DNA from 2 places in the Devosia rhizoryzae genome. Region 1 is predicted to be linked to the other one. Evidence: predicted binding sites of a transcription regulator. Region 1 holds the regulator's gene; the other holds the start of a gene.
What was found. The regulator PhoB, encoded in region 1, activates phosphate uptake and scavenging genes when phosphate is short. The targets are predictions, from matches to a motif close to TGTCATNNANCTGTCAT.
Positions count from the first base shown of each region.

Region 2: the regulator PhoB is predicted to act here: its motif matches at 5,902-5,918, upstream of JI748_RS15630 (DUF2794 domain-containing protein).

Region 1 is NZ_CP068046.1:592,035-599,770, forward strand. Features, by position in the region: gene JI748_RS02950 (aldehyde dehydrogenase family protein) at 1-1,123, shown strand, start outside; gene JI748_RS02955 (DMT family transporter) at 1,181-1,603, opposite strand; gene JI748_RS02960 (DMT family transporter) at 1,600-2,097, opposite strand; gene phoB (phosphate regulon transcriptional regulator PhoB) at 2,299-3,000, opposite strand; gene phoU (phosphate signaling complex protein PhoU) at 3,162-3,872, opposite strand; gene pstB (phosphate ABC transporter ATP-binding protein PstB) at 3,896-4,678, opposite strand; gene pstA (phosphate ABC transporter permease PstA) at 4,753-6,117, opposite strand; gene pstC (phosphate ABC transporter permease subunit PstC) at 6,114-7,493, opposite strand; gene JI748_RS02990 (substrate-binding domain-containing protein) at 7,550-7,736, opposite strand, start outside.
Region 2 is NZ_CP068046.1:3,186,891-3,194,626, reverse strand. Features, by position in the region: gene JI748_RS15670 (restriction endonuclease) at 1-281, opposite strand, end outside; gene rlmN (23S rRNA (adenine(2503)-C(2))-methyltransferase RlmN) at 311-1,519, opposite strand; gene JI748_RS17525 (hypothetical protein) at 1,695-1,817, opposite strand; gene JI748_RS15660 (amino acid transporter) at 1,814-2,038, opposite strand; gene JI748_RS15655 (invasion associated locus B family protein) at 2,040-2,543, opposite strand; gene JI748_RS15650 (invasion associated locus B family protein) at 2,627-3,148, opposite strand; gene thpR (RNA 2',3'-cyclic phosphodiesterase) at 3,356-3,895, opposite strand; gene JI748_RS15640 (Bax inhibitor-1/YccA family protein) at 4,097-4,822, shown strand; gene JI748_RS15635 (GNAT family N-acetyltransferase) at 4,897-5,394, shown strand; gene JI748_RS15630 (DUF2794 domain-containing protein) at 5,503-5,889, opposite strand; gene JI748_RS15625 (DUF1223 domain-containing protein) at 6,126-6,860, opposite strand; gene acnA (aconitate hydratase AcnA) at 6,998-7,736, opposite strand, start outside.

The DNA of each region.
Region 1 (7,736 bases):
GATTTTCGACTTCTTCGCCGGCGAAACGCTGCGCCTTAACGGTGAAATCCTGCCCTCCGCCCGCCCGGGTCTTACCGTCGAGATCACGCGCGAGCCGGTCGGCGTCATCGGCATCATCACGCCGTGGAATTTCCCGATCGCCATTCCGTCCTGGAAGATTGCGCCGGCGCTTGCCTATGGCAATACCGTCGTCATCAAGCCTGCCGACCTTGTGCCGGGGTCAACCTGGGCGATCGTGGATATTTTGCAGCGTGCTGGCCTGCCGAAGGGCGTGCTGAACCTCGTCATGGGCAAGGGGTCTGTTGTTGGTCAGACCTTGCTCGACAGCCCGGATGTCAATGCCGTTTCGTTCACCGGTTCTGTGGGTACGGGCAAGCGCGTGGCCGAGGCTTCGATCAAGGTTGGCCGCAAGTTCCAGCTCGAAATGGGCGGCAAGAACCCGACCATCGTGCTGGACGATGCCGATCTCAAGGTGGCCGTTGAATCTGTTGCGCAGTCGGCGTTTTTCTCGACCGGTCAGCGCTGCACGGCGTCGAGCCGCGTGATCGTGACGGAAGGCATCCACGACAAGTTCGTCGAGGCGCTGGCAGCGCGCACCGCGGGTCTTCGCGTGGGCGATGCCCTTGATAAGGATACGGAAATCGGCCCGGTGGTCGATCCGAACCAGCTCAAGCAGGACACCGACTATATCGAGATCGGCAAGTCGGAAGGCGCCACGATTGCCGCCGGTGGCGAGCGGGTTACGAAGGGCAATGAAGGCTACTTCCTGCAGCCGACGCTCTTTACCGAAGCGACCAACTCGATGCGCATTGCCCGTGAGGAAATTTTCGGGCCGGTGGCGGCGGTGATCCGGGTGAAGGATTACGAGGAAGCGCTCCATACTGCGAACGATACGGAATTCGGTCTAAGTGCCGGTATCGTCACGACTTCGCTCAAATATGCGACGCACTTCAAGCGCAATTCGGAAGCCGGGATGGTGATGGTGAACGTGCCGACGGCCGGTGTCGATTTCCACGTGCCCTTCGGTGGCCGCAAGGGTTCGAGCTATGGTTCGCGAGAGCAGGGCACCTATGCCAAGGAGTTCTTCACCATCGTCAAGACGGCCTACACTGCTGCTGGCTGATCTTTCGCAAAACGTCTTCTACGGGGCCCGCGTGGCCCCGTTTTTGTTAACGGAGGGCTAACGTTTTCGCTGTGTCAGCGCCATGCCGGCGATGATGAGGACGATGCCGAGCGCGCTGGCCCAAAGCGTCACCGGGATACCGCGCGCCCAATCGAAGAGCACACCCGAAACCATCTGGCCGGAGATGACGAGAAGGGTCGAGTTGATGGCACCGATCCGGGTGATGAGCCAGGAGCCGGCGGCCACGAAGATGACGCCGATGGGGCCGCCGAAAAAGACCCACCACGGGATCTCGCCGATATTGGGCGGTATCAGCCCGCCGATGACGAGGCCGACCAGGCTCAAGAAAACGAAACCGACGATGTGGTTCCAGAAGGACGAGATCAGCGGCGAAGTCGAGAGCGACAGACGGCCGTTGACCTGGCGACTGAGAATGACGAGGAGGCCAGCGGTGAAGGCGAAGATGATGGGGATGATCATGCCGCGTTGAGCCCGAAGAGAATGATCAGGAGGCTGCCGGCGACGATCAGGACGACGGCGCCCGCGTCGCGGAGATCGAGGCGGCGCTTGGGGAGGCCGAGCAGGCCCCAGAAGTCGGCGGCGAGGCTGAGCAGAACCTGGCCGGCGAGGCCAAGGGCGAGGGTGCCGGCGAGGGCCAGCGGGGTGTTGACGGATGTCGAGGTCAACATGACGGTTGCGGCGCCGATAATGCCACCCAGATATGCCCAGAGCGGGGCCTTGCCGATCCTGGCCTTCGATGCAGCAGCTTCGGCGCGCTGGTGACGCCAGAGCACGGCGAGGAAGAGGATGGCGGCGACGGTGCCGGTGCCGTGGGCGAGCCAGGACGAAAAGAGCGCGCCGCCGTAGCGGCCGGCTTCGGCATTGATGAAGACGGCGAATGTCAGGAGCACGCCGCTGCCGAAGGCGAGGACGAGGTGCAGCGGTTTGGGCCGCTGCGCGGCGGGCATGGACATGGGGAAAGTCCGATTCGGGAGAGGTGGCGCGAGTTTAGCTGGAGGGCTGGGGCGCTGCCAGCTTCGCGGTGACCAAAGGTAAGAGGCGGTTCCCGGGACGCTATCCACTACCCCCTTCCGAGCGACGCTAAGGCCCGGGGGGCCTAAGCTCTGCTTGCCTTCCCCTCAAGGGGGAAGGTGGGCGCCGGTGGTTGCAGCACCTCAAGCGACGGCGGCGAAGCGTTCGTCGAAGGCGTAGCCGGCGCCGCGGACGGTGCGGATAGGGTCGGATTCGCGGCCACGGTTGATGGCGCGACGGAGGCGGCCAATGTGGACGTCGACGGTGCGTTCGTCGACATAGACGTCGTTGCCCCAGACGCCGTCGAGAAGCTGCTCGCGGGAATAAACGCGGCCGGGGTGGCGCATCAGGTATTCGAGCAGGCGATATTCGGTGGGGCCAAGATGGATGTCGCGGGTGGCGCGGCGCACGCGGTGGGTGGTCCGGTCGAGTTCCAGGTCACCGACGCGGAGGGAGGCGGTGACGAGGTTGGGGTTCGCCCGGCGCAGCAGAGCGTGGATGCGGGCGACGAGTTCGGGGACCGAGAAGGGTTTGACGATATAGTCGTCGGCACCGGTCGTGAGGCCGCGAACGCGTTCTTCTTCTTCGCCGCGGGCGGTCAGCATGATGATGGGGACGCGAGCGGTTTCGTCCCGGGCGCGCAGGCGGCGGCAGAGTTCGATGCCGGAGATTTCCGGCAGCATCCAGTCAAGCAGGATCAGGTCAGGGAGCTTTTCCTGGATCGCCCGATGCGCTTCGTCACCGGATTCGGCGGTGATGACGCGAAAACCCTCTGCTTCAAGGTTGTAGCGAAGGAGGATGGCGATGTCGCCTTCATCTTCGACGACGAGGATGGTTGCGGGCATGGATGTGCTCCGTCGGTCGGGTGGTGACCCGATGGTTCATTGTTGTGGCACCAACCCCCACCTTCCCTCCCCCTGAAGAAGGGGGAGGAGGATGCAACGGCAGTGCCAAGTTTCGGCCTCACCCGGCGCTTTGCGCCGACCTCTCTCGGAGGGAGAGGTGATCAGACCTTGATCTGCTGGCGTTGGAGATCCTGCACGTCGCCGGTGAGCTGCTTGCCGGTGGCGAGATAGTAGGCGCGTTCCGCGATGTTGGTGGCGTGGTCGCCGATGCGTTCGAGGCTCTTGGCGCAAAAGAGGAGATGCGTGCAGGTGGTGATGTTGCGCGGATCTTCCATCATGTAGGTGAGGAGCTCGCGGAACAGTGAAGTGTGCATCGCATCGACCTGGTCGTCGCGGTTGCAGACTTCGACCGAGGCGGCCGAGTCGCGGTTCGAATAGGCGTCGAGCGCATCCTTGACCTGACCCATGACAAGGGCGGTCATGTTCTTGACGCCGTTGTAGAAGGTGGGCTGCAGGTTGATACCTTCGAGCTTGAGCGAACGGCGGGCTAGTTGCTTGGCCATGTCGCCGATGCGTTCGAGATCGGATGCCACATGCACCGAGGTGATGATGGCGCGCAGATCGGAAGCCATCGGCTGGCGGCGGGCGATCATGGAAACGGCCATGTCGTCGATCTTGCGCTGCATTTCGTCGATGCGCTGATCGGCAATGATGGTGACGTCGGCCAGTTCGCGATCGAGCTTGAGCAGGGCGCGGGTGCCGTTCTCGATGGCGGCTTCCACCTGGCCGCCCATTTCGGCGATGGCCTGGGCGAGGCTGTGCAGCTCTTCGTTGTAGGACGTAACGATGTGGTCGGTGCCAGTATTGGGCATTTCAGTTCCTCCAGCCTCGGCGATCAGCCGATGCGGCCCATGATGTAGTCCTGGGTCTGCTTGTTCACCGGATTGGTGAAGATGTCTTCGGTGTCGCCCTGCTCGATCAGGTTGCCCAGGTGGAAGAAGGCGGTCTTCTGCGAGACGCGGGCGGCCTGCTGCATGGAGTGGGTGACGATGACGATGGTGTAGTTCTCGCGCAGTTCGTCGATCAGCTCTTCGATGATGGCGGTCGCGATCGGGTCAAGGGCCGAGCAGGGCTCGTCCATCAGAATGACTTCGGGGCCGACGGCAATGGCGCGGGCGATGCAGAGACGCTGCTGCTGACCGCCAGAAAGGCCGGTGCCGGGCTCGTTGAGGCGATCCTTGACCTCTTCGAAAAGACCCGCCTTGCGGAGCGAAGAGATGACGATCTCGTCGAGATCAGCCTTGTTCCTGGCAATGCCGTGAATCTTGGGGCCGTAGGCGACGTTTTCGTAGATCGACTTGGGGAAGGGGTTGGGCTTCTGGAACACCATGCCGATGCGGGCGCGCAGTTCGACAACGTCGAGGTCCTGCGCATAGATGTCCTGGCCGTCGAGCTCGATGCGGCCGCCAACCTTGGCGCCTTCGATCGTGTCATTCATGCGATTGATGCAGCGCAGGAAGGTCGACTTGCCGCAGCCCGACGGTCCGATAAAGGATGTGACGGCGCGATCGGGGATGTCGATCGAGATGCCGTGCAGGGCCTGCTTGGGACCGTAATGGACGGTGACGTCGCGGGCGGTGAGACGGATCTGGCGATCCATAAGTTCGGCGGGGTTCATGGAGCTCGATACCGTTTGCTGGGTCATCTTGGGCTTGCCGGCGATCATATCCATAGGGGAATTCTCCAGTTGGGTCATGCGCGGCGCTCCAGACGGGTACGCAGGAAGATAGCGACGGCGTTGAGAAGGATCATGAGGCCCAAGAGCACCAGAATTGCGGCTGAGGTGCGCGCCTCGAAGAAGTTGCGGTTTTCGTTGCCCTGCCAAAGGAAGATCTGGACCGGCAGCGCGGTGGCCTGATCGACGACGGAGCCGGGGATCGAGGCCACGAAGGCGCTCATGCCGATCAGCAGGAGCGGCGCCGTTTCACCCAGAGCCTGGGCAACGCCGATGATGGTTGCGGTGAGGATCGAGGGGAAGGTCACGGGCAAGACGTGGTGGAACACCATCTGGGTGCGGGAGGCACCCAGCCCAAGTGCCGCCTGACGCAAAGCAGGGGAGACGCCCTGCAGCGCCGCGCGGGTGGCAATGATGATGGTAGGCAGGGTCATCAAGGTCAGCACGAGACCACCGACCAGCGGGGCGGAGCGGGGCAGATGGAAGAAGTTGATGAAGACCGCGGCGCCAAGGAGACCGAAGACAATCGAGGGCACGGCCGCCAGGTTGTTGATGTTGACCTCGATGAGATCGGTAAAGCGCGATTTTGGCGCGAACTCTTCAAGGTAGATGGCGCTGGCGACTCCGATCGGGACGGCCAAGACGATCACCACGAGCATCATGTAAAGCGAGCCCATGAAGGCGCCGGCCAGGCCTGCCGACGCGGGGGCGGAGCGGCTATCGACATTGGTAAAAATGCCCCAGGCGAAATCCTGCGTGATGGTGCCGTTTTCCTCCAAGGCGTCGATCAGCTGGCGAGCGGGGGCCGACAGCTGCTGCTGGGCGTCACCCAGGGTGCGATCGATATTGCCCTTGACCCAATTGTCGGTATTGGCAGAGGCGAGAAGGTCGAAGCGGACGGTCTGGCCCATCAAATCGGGATTGGCGACGAAGGCTTCACGGATCACGTGGCGAGCATTGGTCTCGGGGATGCTCAGGATCTGCCGGCTGTCGATCTCGAGATCGGCCGGCGTGACGCTGCGCATCGAGGCTTCGACGACATTGTTCCAGTTCAGCATGGCGATGCTGCGCTGCCAGGCAAGGATGGCTGCATTGTAGTCGGCGATGGACTGACCTTCGGCGCGGACTGGACGCGGATCAGCGCCGATCAGTTCAGGATCAAAGGTCACGTCGAGATGGAGATTGGCCTGCCAGAAGGCTGGGACACCCTTGCGCAGAACGTCGGCAAAGAGCAGGCCCACGAAGCCGAGGGCGGCGCAGATCGCGAGGATGCCCAAGGCGCGGAACAGCTGTTCGCTGCGGTGACGCTTGCGAAGACCGTCACGGATGGTCTGGGTGCGCTTGGCGGCGGCCGCGCGACCGGAGCTCTGAAGTTCGCTCATTCGTACTGTTCCCGGAAGCGGCGGACGATGTAGAGGGCCACGATGTTGAGGATAAGGGTCATGACGAAGAGGGTCAGACCCAGTGCAAAGGCGACAAGGGATTGCGGACCGGTGAAATCGGTGTCGCCGGTCAGCTGATTGACGATCGAGACGGTGATGGTCGAGATCGGCTCGAGCGGCGTTCCGCGCAGCACCGGGCTGTTGCCGGCGGCCAGAACCACGATCATGGTTTCGCCGATGGCACGGCTGACGGCGAGGAGGAAGGCACCGACAATGCCGGGGAGGGCGGCGGGCAGGAGAACATTGCGGATGGTTTCGGACTGGGTGGCGCCCAGGCCGTAGGCACCATCGCGCAGGGACTTGGGCACCTGGTTGAGGATGTCGTCACTAAGCGAGGAGATGAAGGGGATGATCATGATGCCCATGACCAGACCTGCCGTCAGGGCACTGGTGGCGCTGATGTTGAGGCCAATCGCGCCACCCGCATTGCGCAGGAAGGGGCCGACGCTGACGAGGGCGAAGAAACCGTAGACGATGGTCGGGATACCGGCGAGGATTTCGATCAGGGGCTTGACCACGGCGCGCACCTGGCGCGGGGCGTATTGGGACAGGTAGATCGCGGTCATCAGGCCGATCGGAACGGCGACGAGCGAAGCGATCGCCGCGACCCAGAGGGTGCCGGTAAGGAGCGGCAGGAGCCCGTACTGGCCATGATTGCCGGTGCCGGTCGAGGAAAAGCCGGGGTTCCAGACAGTTCCGAAGAAGAAGTCGACCGGGTTGATGAAGCTGAAGAAGCGGATGGCTTCGGATAGAAGCGAAAGAACGATGCCGACTGTGGTCAGGATCGCGACTGCCGAGCAGAAGATCAAAAGCGCGGTAACGACGGTTTCGACGATGTTGCGGGCGCGCAGGCGTGGCGTGATCCGGGAGCGGGCATAGAGCAGGCCGAAGATGCCGACGGCTGCGACCGCCGCGATCAGGGCGAGAAAAGTGATCAGCTGGAAATTGCGGAGCGCATCGGCAGCGGACTGCTCAAACGGCTGGACGGCGCCGGCGACACCATAGCCCGAAGCAAGCGCGTAGATGCGCTGCAGCGTGGCGTTGAGGCCGATCTGGTCGAGGGCGACGAGTGTTTCCGTGGGGATGAGCGACACGGCATAGCTGCGCGTGAGGTCAGTGCCGAAAAGGCCCCAGATCGCGAGGATCACGAGGGCCGGCACCAGAGTCCACAGGGCAACGCGAGCAGCATGGTATTGGGGGCGGGAGTGAACTTTGACCCCGTTCGGGGTCGCAAGGCGGCGGCTGGTCATCCAGCCCGTCTGGTAGGCCAGACCAAGCAGGGCGAGCAAAAGGACGGCAATTATCAGGGAGTTCATGCGCGCAATCCCGCTGGAAAGGGGAAGGGCCGCGCTTCGCGCGACCCTTGTGGAGCTTACATGCCGGCTTCGAAAGCGGCCAGGACCTCAGCGGTCTTCTCGGCAGGCTGCGGGATCAAACCAGCAGCTTCGAGCGTGCCGCCCTCACCCGAGATCTGCTCGGAGAGGAAGAACTGGGTGTATTCCTGAAGGCCGGGGATGACGCCGATGTGCTGACCCTTGACGTAGAAGAACAGCGGGCGC
Region 2 (7,736 bases), 930 kb from region 1:
GGTGGCTTGGTTTTGACCCAGGCGATGAATTCGGCAAGTTCGGGATCGCTGCGCAGGCTTTCGACATCGGCCAGGCGTTTGGCCAGTTCGGTTTCCGAGAACCGGGCATGGATGGCGCTGTGGCAGATCTGGTGGAGGCGCACCGTGCCCTTGTGCGTCCCACCCTTGAGGCGCGGCGTCAGGTGATGTCGGCTGGATTTCGCATCAGGCGGGATCGGACGTTCGCAGAGCGGGCAGATATCGGGCGCGCGGCGGGCTGCTGCCGCTTCTGCGGCGGCGATGGCCTCGTCGACGCGGCGTTGCGAGGGCTTCACAGCGCCAGGATCGCCTCGCGGTCCTTTTTGCTCAAGCGTTCGGACTCGCTCTTGAGCTGGCCGCAGGCGGCAAAAATGTCGCGGCCACGCGGCGTACGAACCGGCGAGGCATAGCCGGCGCGATTAACGATATCGGCAAAGCGCTCGATGCGCGAGGAAGGCGAGGTGCCGTAGTTCGACCCCGGCCAGGGGTTGAACGGAATCAGGTTGATCTTGGCGGGGATGCCGGCCAGCAAGCGCACCAGCTCCTTGGCTTCGGCATCGCTGTCATTGATGCCGTCGAGCATCACATATTCGAAGGTAATGCGGCGGGCGTTGGAAAGACCCGGATAATTGCGGCAGGCGTCAAGAAGCTCGGCGATCGGCCATTTTTTGTTGATCGGCACCAGCACGTCGCGCAGGTCGTCGCGCACGGCATGCAGCGAAATGGCGAGCATGACGTCGATCTCGCGGCCGGTCGGCTCGATATAGGGCACGACGCCAGAGGTCGAAAGCGTGATGCGGCGCTTGGAAATCGACATGCCGTCGCCGGCCGAAGCGATCAGCAGCGCCTGCTTGACGTTGTCGTAATTGTAGAGCGGCTCGCCCATGCCCATCATCACGATATTGGTGATGGCGCGAGACTCGCCGCCTGGCACGAGGCCACCGTCGGCGGGTCGCGAACCGCCCGGGAAATCTCCAAGACGCTCGCGCGCCATCATGATCTGGCCGAGAATTTCGCCAGCCGTCAGGTTGCGGACGAGCTTTTGCGTACCGGTGTGGCAGAAGGAGCAGGTGAGGGTGCAGCCGACCTGTGAGGAGACACAAAGTGTCCCGCGGTCACTTTCCGGGATGTAGACGGTTTCGACTTCTACCGCCGGCATATTGGGGTTTTGCGGATCGCGGAAGCGGAACAGCCACTTGCGGGTGCCATCGACCGAAATCTGCTCGGACGCAATTTCGGGCCGGTCGAGAATGAAGGTATCAGCAAGCTTCTGACGCACGGGTTTGGCCACATTGGTCATGCGGTCGAAGTCGGTCACGCCATTGACGTAAAGCCAGTTCCAAAGCTGGCTGGCGCGCATCCGACCCTCTTTTTCGCCGACCATGTCATGGCCCACCAGCGCCTGCGCCAGGTCCGCCTTGGAAAGACCGATAAGCGACGGCCGCGCCGAGGAGGCAGGACGAAGGGCGGTCGAATGGTCAAGGTTCAGCGCAATGCTCATGGCAGGCACAAAGGTCCGGATGATCGGGGAGTGACGAGGCCAATAGCATATGGTGCGCGAAAGCGCAAAGCGTCGAGCCGTCACGAAGGGCTGATCGCTCCAGGGGAGCGATCAGAGGCAAGAAGGCCAAGAGAGCTGTGCTCGAATGGCCGTTCCTGCGGGAAGCGGATCTGCGTTATTCGCCGGGTGCAGGATGGCGAGGCTTTTTCGGCCGATCGAGCGTGGTCGCCCACCAGGCGATAAATCCAACTCCGGCAAAAAAGACGCCATAGCTGAGCAGGAGCATGGGATCCGTCATTCTTCCAACCCTCCTAGAATTTGTCTCGCCAGCAAATGTAGGCCGATACTTGCCAAGATACAACCAAACACCAGAACGGGAACGATCGACGATGTCGGCCCGCTCAGCGTCATCGACACCACCGGCGCAAAACCACCAACGCCCAGTACGGCCATGCCGACGCCATTAAGATACGTCGCCGTCAACTTCCGCTGCTCGTTTCGGACCAGCTTGTTGCTCACCTCAGCATTCGGCGCCGACGGCTTGCTGCGCGGCGGTGGCGCCGGATAGCGAATAGGTCTGGGTGACGCTGGTGCCGTCCGCCGCCGTGCCGGTGACGACAAGCGTCGAGCCGGCGCGGATGGCAGCTGCAAGGTTTGCAGCCTGCCCTGCATCGTCGAGCCAGGCGGCGTCGCCCTGGGTGAAGAGGGCAAAGGTTTGCCCGCCAACATTGGCCGTGGCGACCGATCCGGTCTGGAAGGTGTAGCCGGCAACCACATTGAACTCGCCAGCAACGTCTTCGCCGGGCCGGTCGGTGACATAAAGATAGGCGTCGCCCAGGCCAGCCGGTTCGGGTGCGGTCGTTTTCGGCCGGCTCATGGCAAAGCAGATGTTGCCCGAACCGTCATCGGCGGCATAGCTCGACCAATCGCGGAAATCTCCAAGTACGCGCGCTGATTGCGCTTGGACCGGCAGCGCTGCCGCAGCGGCAAGAAGAAGTGCGAGGCTGAGCGATTTGTGGATCATGGAGGCGAGCTCTTAAATAGAGAAAGGGCGACGGGCAGGACCCGGCGCCCAGTTATGGCGTTTGCGGCGTGGGCGACAAGCCCTTACTTGCAGGCCGCGTCGATGGCGTTGACTGCGGCTGTGGCACCGGACAGGGAATAGGTATCCACCGTATTGGTTCCGCGCTGCGAGGTGCCGCGCACCACCATCTGCGATCCGCCCTTGAAGGCTTGGACGAAGCCGGGCTCGTCGGCATTGGAAGCCAGCCAGGCGGTCGAGTCGCGCGCAGCCATTGTGTAGCTCTTGCCGTCGATGGCGACCGAAGCCTTGGCGTCAGAACTGTTATAGGGGTAGCCGATCTGGGTCTGGACTTCGTTCTTGGAGCCCATGCCCTTGCGATGGACGATCAGGAACTTGATCGGGTCGCGATTGGCGCCGGAGGGTTCGCTCGACTGCGGCTCGCCGATGATGAAGCAAAGCTGCCCGCTCTGATCAGTCGCGGTATAAGCCGACCAGGCATTGAAGGTGCCAAGCTCGGTCGCCTGCTGCGCTTGGGCGGCGGGCGCCAGAGCCATGACTGAAGCGACCGCAAGCCCGAAAAGGAGGCCGGTGGTTTTCGTCGTCATCGCCAATTCATCCTCTAAATAAAAAGCTTAGGAGACTGCCTGCCCGCACAGTGCCCCAACATGGTTACCAAGACGTCAAATCCCGCCGGCCTTGACCGTATTTGCCTCAAATGAAAGCCAAACGCGGCGGCATTTGGGCACCAAGCATGTGTCGGTCCCCGGTTTCGGCCGGAACGGTAAAGGAAGCGCTAACAAGGGCGTGAGAGATCATGAGGAGAGCGGGTAGGTCTCTTCGATGACGTAGGGTCCGCCGCCCGTGGACTCGCGGCTCGAGTAGAGGACGAAATGGGCCGGGACGAAGCTCAGCGGCTCGAACATGGCCGCTTCGGCGATAAAGCGGGCAAGTTCTTCGGCCGACGTGCCGCGCAGCCGGGCAAGCGTCACATGGGGCACAAAGCGCCGGCCTTTGGGCTCGATGCCGGCGCGTTGCAGCACGCGTTCCTGCGCCGATTGCAGCCTTGAAAGCGCCTCGGACGGCTCGACACCGGCGAAAAGCGCCCGCGGCTTGTCGCCGCCAAAACTGCCCAGATGTGTGAGCCGGACCGCAAAGCGCAGGGAGTTGGAAAGCCGGTCTAAGCTGTCGACCACGTCATTGGCGGTCTGTGCATCGACGTCGCCGATGAAGCGCAAGGTGATGTGGTAATTTTCCGGATCGATCCAGCGCGCCCCCGTCAGCCCACCGCGCTTCAGCGACAGGGCAAAGCCGAGATCGGGTGGGATTTCAAGACCGGTAAAGAGCCGGGGCATGGTTTCCTCCCTGGCGGCAGGCGCACGATTCGTCGCTTGAGCCTAGCACAGCGAGCCTAACGGACCAGTCCACCGTGTCGCAGGCGGCCATTAATCCTTGTCATTGGGCAATACCGTCCCCATATTCACCAGCAAGTGGCAGTGCCAATGCCCACCGGCGGTAACAAGACCGCAAGTTCATTTGGGAAAGGGAACCAAAGAATGGCTGAATATGACCGTCAGACCCTCGGTGCGCGGGCCGGCTCGGCCTTGGCCATCGACGAGGGCCTTCGCAGCTATATGCTGCGCGTTTACAACTACATGGGCGTCGGCCTCGTTGTCACGGGCCTTGTCGCCTATTTCACTAGCCAGTGGGCTCTGTCGAGCCAGGCCAATGCCGAACTGCTTTATGGCAGCCCGCTCGCCTGGGTGATCATGCTGGCTCCGCTGGGCTTTGTCCTGGTGCTGAGCTTTGGCATCAACAAGCTTTCCGTGCCTGCCGCGCAAGCCGTATTCTGGGCCTTCGCGGCCGTCATGGGCCTGTCGCTGAGCTCGATCTTCCTCGTTTATACCGGCGCTTCCATCGCCAAGGTGTTCTTCATCACGGCCGCAACGTTCGGCGCGATGAGCCTTTACGGCTACACCACCAAGCGTGACCTCACCGGCATGGGCAACTTCCTGATGATGGGCCTCATCGGCATCATCATCGCCTCGATCGTGAACATCTTCATGGGCTCGACCATGCTCGATTTCGCGATCTCGGTACTGGGCGTGCTGATCTTCACCGGTCTGACCGCCTATGACACCCAGAAGATCAAGGAAAGCTATTCGGAGCACTATGGCGCCGACGTCATGGCCAAGAACGCCATCATGGGCGCTCTGAGCCTCTACCTCGACTTCATCAACCTCTTCATGATGCTGCTCCGCCTCTTCGGCAACCGCGAGTAATATTGGCCTAAAATTGGTTGGACGACCAATCGGACCGCAGCCTAAAAGGGCTGCGGTCTTTTTGTTGGTCTGCCATGTCCGATTTTGTTCTTCGCCCCTTCCAGTGGTCCGACGTCCCGGCGATCACGACGATCTACCGGCACTATGTCGACCACACCGCCATTACCTTCGACACCGAAGCGCCGGGCGAGGAAGCGATCGCCGAAAAGTATGCGGGACTCAAAAGGCTCGGCCACCCGCTGATCATTGCCGAGCGCGAAGGGCGGACCGTGGGCTATGCCTATGCGAGCTTTTACCGTCCCCGGGCGGCGTACCGCTTTACCTGCGAAGACTCGATCTACCTCGATCCCGAGGAAAAGGGCCGCGGCATCGGTAAGGCGCTTCTGACCGAATTGCTGGAGCAGTCGCGCGCCTTTGGCTTCAAGCAGATGCTGGCCGTGATCACTGCCGACACCGCCAACTCGATCGCCATCCACGAAAAGTTCGGGTTCAAGCGCGTCGGCTATTACGAGGCCGTGGGACTGAAGTTCGACCGCTGGCACGACATCGTGCACCTGCAGCGCGCGCTGTAATTAGATGAGACCTCATGGTGAGCTTGTCGAACCACGAGGTCGGGCACTCAGTGGCTGCGACCTCGTCCTTCGACAGGCTCAGGATGAGGTCTAGGAGAGGCAGCCTAGCTAGCCGACCACCATCAGATCGGGATCGAGCACGCGCAGCACCTGCGCGAGGTCGTGGCCGCGTTTGAGGACGCGGCCCTGCTGGTTGGTGACCATGAACTGGCCCTGCCGATTGCGCAGCTTGGGGTTCTTCTCCACGACGAAAAGCGGGCGTTCGGAAACGCGAGCATAGATCGAGAACAGCGCCCGATCCTTGAGGAAGTCCATGGCATAGTCGCGCCAGTCGCCGGAGGCGACCTTGCGGCCATAGACCGAAAGGATCAGCATCAGCTCACGGCGCTCGAAGGCGACGACGGGAGGCGCCGGACGCGCTGGTTGCGGTTGTGGTTCACCCACATGCACGAGGGAAAGATTAGCCTTCGATGGATCTGGTGGAGCCTGCAAAATGGCCCTCTACTCTGTCACGACACAGTCATGATCGACCCATTCAGTGGCGAAAACAAGGGTGGAAAATTCCCCATTTCGGTCACGCTTTGCTCGTGATCACGCCAGAATGAACGATCAGGTTTGATCTATCGGCAGCCGGGCATCTGAGCCCCCAAACCTGAAACCCGGTTGCCGACAGCCTCCAATAGAGTCAAGTCGCCCGCTCCCTGCCCCCAAGGAGCGGGCTCTTTTTTGCGCTAGAACTCGTAGACGGCAGCACCCAGGATCGGACCCGGCATGCCGTTGCGTTCCTGCTGCACGAGGAGGGCGAAGCCGCCATTGTCCTGGCCGCGAAGCTCGGCAAGCGGCAGCTTGATCTGGGCGCCAGTCTTGGCCTCCCACATGCCCAGCATCTGCCGGTCGGTGACCACCTGCGTATAGACCATGGCCTTGCCCGCATTCTCGCCGCTGTCGATATCGACCTTGGCGCGATCGAGGTAGCGGACCAGCCAGATCCCGGCATCGCCCAGCCCGGCATCGGCGGGAATGCCGATCTTGAGCATGTCACCGTGCTTTTCCATGGTCAGCGCCAGCGGCAGCTGCGCCGAGGCAACGGCGTCCTGTACTTCGTCGCGGCGTGAGCCGACGACGCCCTCCTCGCCATTGATCACCATTTGCGGGGTAAAGATGCTGGAGGACCCCCAGCTCTTGGCATAGCCGCGCTGGCGATCGGAAAAGGCGGGGGCGGCAAAGGTGTCTTGCCAGCCGATATAGTCCCAGTAGTCGACATGATAGGCCAGGGCCACCACATCGTCGCGACCGGCAAGGCTGGTCAGCATCGCGTCCGCCGGCGGGCAGGAAGAACAGCCCTGGCTTGTAAAAAGCTCGACCACGGCCTTGGGCTCGCCCCGAAGCGTTTCCGCCCCGGCTGAGGCAGGATGCAGAAGCGCGGAAGCGCCAGCGATTAAGGCAAAAACGGGGCGGCTAAACATGGGGATGTTGTAGGCCGGAGAAGTTAAGACGGGCTAGTCAAAAGCGGGTGAGACCCCATTTTCCTAACTCCATCACAGAAATGAAAATGGCGGCCCCTGCGGACCGCCACTTCGTTTTCAAAACATGTAAGCGCTGCTTACGCGGCGACGAGGCTGCGCAGCACGTAGTGGAGGATGCCGCCATTCTTGAAGTAGTCGAGTTCGTTGGCCGTATCGATGCGGCAGCGGGTTTCGACATTGCGCACCGAGCCATCGGCGCGGGTGATCTTCACGTTGACGACGGCGCGCGGCACGATGGTTTCGACATTGAGGATGTCGACCGTTTCGGTGCCATCGAGGCCAAGGCTCTGCCAGCTGTCGCCGTCCATGAACTGCAGCGGGATAACGCCCATGCCGACGAGGTTGGAGCGGTGGATACGCTCAAAGCTCTGCGCGATCACGGCCTTGACGCCAAGGAGATTGGTGCCCTTGGCGGCCCAGTCACGCGAGGAGCCGGTGCCATATTCCTTGCCGGCAAAGATCACGAGCGGCGTATTCTGCTGCTGGTAGGCCATGGCCGCGTCGTAGATCGCCATCTGCGAGCCGTCGGGCCCGAGCGTGTAGCCGCCTTCGACGCCATCGAGCATCATGTTCTTGATGCGGATATTGGCAAAGGTGCCGCGCATCATGACTTCATGATTGCCGCGACGAGCGCCATAGGAGTTGAAGTCCTTGGGCGCGACCTGATGCTCCATGAGGTACTTGCCCGCCGGTGTGCCCGACTTGAACGAACCGGCCGGGGAAATGTGGTCGGTGGTGATCGAGTCGAGGAAGAGCGCCAGAACGCGAGCCGAGACGATATCGGTGACCGCCTTTGGCTCCATGGTCAGGTCTTCG